DNA from 2 places in the Sphingomonas carotinifaciens genome. Region 1 is predicted to be linked to the other one. Evidence: riboswitches for the same ligand, from Rfam matches in the RefSeq annotation. Region 1 holds a riboswitch; the other holds the start of a gene.
The links. Region 1 has a riboswitch for glycine ahead of gcvT (glycine cleavage system aminomethyltransferase GcvT). Riboswitches for the same ligand answer to the same signal wherever they lie in the genome.
Positions count from the first base shown of each region.

Region 2: linked by a shared signal. The riboswitch ahead of GQR91_RS01190 (L-serine ammonia-lyase) and the one ahead of gcvT (glycine cleavage system aminomethyltransferase GcvT) in region 1 are both predicted to bind glycine.

Region 1 covers NZ_WSUT01000005.1:1,391,420-1,394,612, forward strand. The annotation lists gene ispH (4-hydroxy-3-methylbut-2-enyl diphosphate reductase) at 1-894, opposite strand, end outside; gene GQR91_RS08580 (hypothetical protein) at 980-1,618, shown strand; glycine riboswitch at 1,737-1,840, shown strand; gene gcvT (glycine cleavage system aminomethyltransferase GcvT) at 2,004-3,167, shown strand; gene gcvH (glycine cleavage system protein GcvH) at 3,169-3,193, shown strand, end outside.
Region 2 covers NZ_WSUT01000001.1:285,326-288,518, forward strand. The annotation lists gene GQR91_RS01185 (glycosyl hydrolase 115 family protein) at 1-1,363, shown strand, start outside; glycine riboswitch at 1,393-1,481, shown strand; gene GQR91_RS01190 (L-serine ammonia-lyase) at 1,595-2,989, shown strand; gene GQR91_RS01195 (dienelactone hydrolase family protein) at 2,997-3,193, opposite strand, start outside.

The DNA.
Region 1 (3,193 bases):
GTCGAAGCGGGTCGACAGGCGTTCGACCAGTTCGCGGACCAGCAGTTCGGGGGCGGAGGCGCCGGCGGTGATGCCAAGCGTGCCGACGCCGTAGAGGAAGGTCCAGTCCAGCTCGTTGGCGCGCTGGATCAGCATGGCGGGCGTGCCCTCGCGCTCGGCGACCTCGACAAGGCGTACCGAGTTGGACGAATTGGGTGCGCCGATCACCAGCATCGCATCGCAGGATGCCGCGATCGCCTTTACCGCCGCCTGCCGGTTGGAGGTGGCATAGCAGATATCCTCGCCACGCGGCGCCTGGATCATCGGGAAACGGCGTTGCAGCACCGCGACGACCGCGGCGGTGTCGTCGACCGAAAGCGTCGTCTGCGTAAGGAAGGCGAGATTCGCTGGGTCGGCAGGCGCAAAGACCTCCGCATCTGCCACCGTCTCGATCAGCGACATCGATCCCGGCGGCACCTGCCCGAAGGTGCCGATGACTTCGGGATGGCCGGCATGGCCGATGAACACGATGTGGCGGCCATGATCGACCAGCCGTTCGGCCTGACGATGGACCTTGGAGACGAGCGGGCAGGTCGCGTCGAAATAGTCGAGGCCACGGCCTTGCGCGTCGGCCGGCACCGATTTGGGCACCCCGTGCGCGGAGAAGACGACGTGCGCGCCGTCCGGCACCTCGTGCAACTCCTCCACGAATACCGCGCCCTTGGCCTTCAGGCTGTCGACCACGAACTTGTTGTGGACGATTTCGTGCCGGACATAGACGGGCGCGCCATGCTTCTCGATGGCGAGTTCCACGATGCGGATCGCGCGGTCCACGCCTGCGCAAAAGCCTCGCGGGGCAGCGATCAGCAGCGCCAGCGCCGGCTTGCCCGTGTCCTGGGAAATCGTGTCGGTCATGGCCAAGCGCTCTACGCCATTGCTTGCGTGCCTCCAAGCCGGTTATCAGGGCCCATCCCGGTTCCACAGCTTAGGCGTTCCCCTCGTGAAAGCATCGATCCTCGTTTCTGCGGCCTTGGCGCTCGTGCTTGGCGGCTGCGCCCGTACCGGGGAGATCGACGCCTCGGGCGGCATCACCGCGGTGCGCTCCGCCTGCCCGGTGGTGGGCGTGCCGGCCGGCACCGGCGACGTGACGCTGTTCACCTCCGCCAATGCGCGGGACGCCGGCGCGATCGACGTGGTGGCGAACATGACCAACGTCCGCTCCACCTGCGCCGATGTCGGCGACGATATCGTCACCACCGTCACCTTCCAGGTGGATGCACGGCGCACCGCCACCGATGGCGCGCGTGACGTGACGCTGCCCTATTTCATCACCGTGGTGCGCGGCGGCAGCAACGTCGTCGCCAAGCGGATCGGGCGGGTGAACGTGCATTTCGACGCAGGCCAGCCGCGCGGATCGGTCGCCGGGCAGGCGACGACCACCGTGTCGCGCGCCGCCGCCACCCTTCCGCAGGACGTGCGCGACAAGCTGACCCGGCGGCGCAAGGCGGGCGACGAGGATGCCGCCGTCGATCCGCTGACCCAGCCCGAGGTGCGCGCGGCGGTGCTGCGTTCCTCGTTCGAGGCGCTGGTCGGTTTCCAGCTTACCGACGACCAGTTGCGCTACAACGCGACGCGCTGACCGGCACCGGCGAAACGTGCTTTGACGCGTTTTCAAAGAAACAGCCTCTTGGCGAAACGCGATTGACTTGAATCGGCGCCGTTGCCAGAGCGGCGGCGTCGATGTCGGGCAACCGGCATGGGTACGCGCGGGAGAGCGCCTCTCGGCCTTTCAGGCCGGTGCGAGGCCGCCGAAGGAGCAACCACCCCGGAATCTCTCAGGCCAAAGGACCGCGCGGGCCATCGATACTCTGGAAAGCGCGGCAGCCCGTCATTGGCATGTCGCCACCGAAGGGGTAACTCCGGTCGCAGAACCGGGGGAAAGCTCTCAGGTTCCGTGACAGAGGGGGATCGGATCGGGCGCCGCCATCGGGGCTGCGCCGTATCGCCCCTTTTGGAGACGGCCCGTGACCGACACGCAGGACCTGAACGTCGAGGACGCGCCCGAGGGCGTCGACATCATCCAGACATTGCCGCTGGACGGCTGGCATCGGGCAAAGGGCGGCCGCATGGTCGCCTTTGCCGGCTACGAAATGCCCATCCAGTATGAAGGCATCATGGCCGAGCATCTGTGGACGCGTCAGTCCGCCGGCCTGTTCGACGTCAGCCATATGGGCCAGCTGGTCTTCACCGGCGAAGGCGTGGTGCAGGCGCTGGAGACCGTGCTGCCGGGCGACCTGACCGGGCTGGGCGAGTCGAAGATGCGCTATTCGCTGCTGCTGAACGAAGAAGGCGGCATTCTCGACGACCTGATGGTCACGCGCCGCACCGGCGAGGATGGCGAGGAACTGTACATCGTCGTCAACGGCGCGACCAAATATGACGACATCGCCTATCTGCTCGACCAGATGCCCGACGATGCGACGCTGAACCTGCTCGACGAACAGGCGCTGCTGGCGCTGCAGGGGCCGAAGGCGGTCGATGCGCTGGCGCGTCTGGTGCCGGGTGTCGAGCGGCTGGTGTTCATGACCGCCGGTGCCTTTGACTGGAACGGCACGCCGCTGTGGATCAGCCGTTCGGGCTATACCGGCGAGGACGGATTCGAGATTTCGGTGCCGGCCGAGGCGGTCGCGGCGCTGGCCGATGCGCTGTGCGCCGAGCCGGAGGTGAAGCCGATCGGCCTTGGCGCCCGCGACTCGCTACGCCTTGAGGCGGGCCTGCCGCTTTACGGCCACGACCTCGATCCGGAAACGACGCCGGTGATGGCCGATCTGGGCTTTGCGCTTTCCAAGCGTCGCCGCGAGGCCGCCGATTTCGCAGGGGCGCAGCGTATCCTGGCCGAGCGCGAGAACGGCGCGGCCGTCCGCCGCGTCGGCCTGACCGTTGCCGGCCGCCAGCCGGTGCGCGAAGGGGCCAGCGTGGTGGCCGAGGACGGATCGGTGATCGGCCGCGTCACCTCCGGCGGGTTCGCGCCGACGCTGGGTGCCCCGATCGCCATGGCCTATGTTCCAGCCGAACTGGCCGCGCCCGGTACGGCGGTGAAGCTGATCCAGCGGGGCAAGCTGCACGACGCGACCGTCGCGGCGATGCCCTTCGTCCCCCATCGCTACGTTCGTGCAGGAGCCAAGTAAGATGAGCCGTTATTTCACGCAGGATC
Region 2 (3,193 bases), on a different contig from region 1:
GTACAAGGAGGTACTGGACCTGTATCGCGGCGGGCTGGCCGTGCCCGAGGATGTGACGCTGATGTGGCCGGACGACAATTTCGGCTATATCCGCCACTTCCCCGATGCCGCGGAGCGGCGCCGTCCGGGTGGCTCCGGCGTATATTACCACCTGTCCTATCTGGGTGCGCCCCTCTCCTATCTCTGGCTGTCCACCACGCCGCCCGCGCTGATCCGGGAGGAGATGGGCCGCGCCTGGGACCGGGGGGCGCGCACCATGTGGGTCGCCAATGTCGGCGATCTGAAGCCTGCCGAGCTGGCCACCGACTATTTCCTGCGCCTCGCCTGGGACGTGGCCGGCACCCGCGCGCACCCGATCGACGCGGTCGTCGCGGACTGGGCCGGGCGCAGCATCGGCACCGGCCTGGGTGCGGAGGCGGCCGCGATCCTGGCCGAGCATCACCGGCTGAACTTCATCCGCCGTCCCGAACATCTGCAATGGTGGCTTCCCGGCGAACTGTCCCGCCCCAGTCCGCTTGCGCCCGCCGAGGTCGAGGTGCGCCTCGCCGATTTCGCCCGGCTTGCCGCCCGCGTCCTCGCGCTGGCCGCCCGTGTCGCGCCCGATCGCCGCGATGCCTTCTTCGAACTGATCGACTATCCGGTCACCGCCGCGGCGCTAGCCAATGTCCGCGTGTTCGAGGCGGAGGCGCATGACCGGTTGCGCGATACGGCCCCCGCCGCCGCCCTGGCCGCCGCGGCGCGCGCGGTTGCGGCCGATACCGCCATCGCCGCGCTCACCCGGCGCTACAATCACGATGTCGCCGGCGGCAAATGGCGCCACATCATCGCGGCGGAGCCGGCCGACGGCCAGTGGCGACGCTATCGGCTCACCCCGCCCATCCTTCCCGCCGTACCGCCCGCGCCCACACCGTGGCGCACCGGCCCCGTCGCCCCCGCCACACCACCCGATCCCGTCCTGGAAGCGGCGGATGCCACCGGCCCGGCGATCGGCTGGCGCCGCATCGACGGGCTGGGCCAAAACGGCGCCGCCGTCACGGCCCAGGCCGGCGTCACCCTTGACTACCGCATCACCCTGCCGCCCGGCCGCTGGCGGATGACGGCCGATCTGCTGCCGACCTATCCCGATACGGATGGTGCGCCCCTGGCGCTGTCGGTCGCGCTGGACGGCGCCGCGCCCGTCATGCTGGCCGCGCCGCGCAACACCGGCGACCCCGCCTGGGCGCAGGCGGTGCTTGCGAACCGCATCGACCTGGCGCTCCCCACGCCCATGGCGGGGGGTGCGCACCGCATCAGCCTGCGCTTTCCGGCCGCGGGGTTGATCGTCGACCGGATGCGCTTCCAGCGGATCGCCGCGGTGGATTGACCGACCGACGGTCGGGCGGATACCACGGCGGGGTCGATGTGGGAGAGATCGGGGCGATCCCGGCGCCGAAGGAGCAACCGCCCCGGAAACTCTCAGGCAGAAGGACCACGCGGCGCATAACATCTGGAGAGTGATGCGGTTTTCCCCGCGTCCGCCGACGGGATAGCGATCTCAGGCACAAGGGACAGAAGGGGCATGCAATGGCCGGCACCTGCCGGCGAAAAGGACCGCATGCACACCGATCCCGTCACCACCCCGCTCGACCGCGACGTCCACCGACCGATCAGCGTCGCCGAATTGTTCACCATCGGCATCGGGCCCTCCAGCTCGCACACGGTGGGGCCGATGCGCGCGGCGTTCGACTTCGCACAGCGGGCGCTGGGCCTCGAAAGCGCGCCGGTGCGCGTCACCTGCGACCTGTACGGGTCGTTGGCGCTTACCGGGCGCGGCCACGCCACCGACACCGCAACCATCCTGGGACTGGCCGGATGGGAGCCGGAACGGCTCGATCCCGATGCCGCACCCGCGATCCTGCGCGACATAGCGGAGGGCGGGCAGGTGATGCTGGGCGGTACGCACGCCATCGCCTTTCCGGCCGACGCCATCGTCTTTCACCCGCGCGCCTTCCTGCCCGAACACCCGAACGGCATGACCTTCACCGCCACCTGCGCCGATGGCCGCGTTCATGCCGAAACCTATTTCTCGATCGGGGGCGGCGCCATCCTGCGCAAGGGTGCACCGGTCGCCGCCACCAACGTCGCGGTGCGCCACCCCTTCGCCTCCGGGCTGGACCTGCTGGCGATCGGCGACGCCACCGGGCTCGGCATCGCCGATATCGTCCGCGCCAACGAGGAGGCGTGGCGGTCGCCTGCCGAGACGGATGCGTTTCTGGATGCGGTGCGCGGCGCGATGAGCGCGTGTATCGATCGCGGGATCGCGCAGGAGGGCGTGTTGCCGGGCGGGCTGAAGGTCAGGCGGCGGGCGCACAGGCTGGCGGAGAGCCTGACGGGCGAGCGGCCGGGCAGCAATCCGGCAGAGGTGTTCGAGTGGGTGAGCCTGTGGGCGCTGGCAGTCAACGAGGAGAATGCGGCGGGCGGCCGGGTGGTGACCGCGCCGACCAATGGCGCCGCCGGGGTGCTGCCCGCGGTATTGCGCTTCTATGAAACGCTGATCCCGGGCGCGACGCCGCAGGGCGCGCGTACCTTTCTGCTCACGGCGGCCGCGATCGGCATGTTGTACAAGAAGCGCGCCTCGATCTCCGCGGCCGAAATGGGGTGCCAGGGCGAGGTCGGCGTCGCCTGTTCGATGGCGGCGGGCGCGCTGGCCGCGGTGCTGGGCGGCAGCAACCGCCAGATCGAGAATGCCGCCGAGATCGGCATGGAGCATAATCTGGGCCTGACCTGCGATCCGATCGGCGGACTGGTCCAGATCCCGTGTATCGAGCGCAACACGATGGGCGCGGTGAAGGCGATCAATGCCGCCTATCTGGCGCTGCGCGGCGATGGCAGCCATGTCGTCTCGCTGGACGCGGTGATCGAGACGATGCGCCAGACCGGCGAGGACATGCGCTCGCAATACAAGGAAACCAGCCTGGGCGGGCTGGCCGTGAACGTGGTGGAATGCTGAGCCGCACTCAGAACAGGTTGCGCCGGAACAGCGCCAGCGTCCAGTCCATCGCCTGGAGGAACAGCGCGGGGTCGTAGCGCGGCCCTTCGTCGCGCAAGAAAGCGTGCTGCCCGTTCACCTCATGCCATTCGTACCGCGTACCGGCCGCCTCCAGCGCCGCGCGGATCGCCTCGCGCCCCGCATAAGGAACGTGCGGGTCCTGCC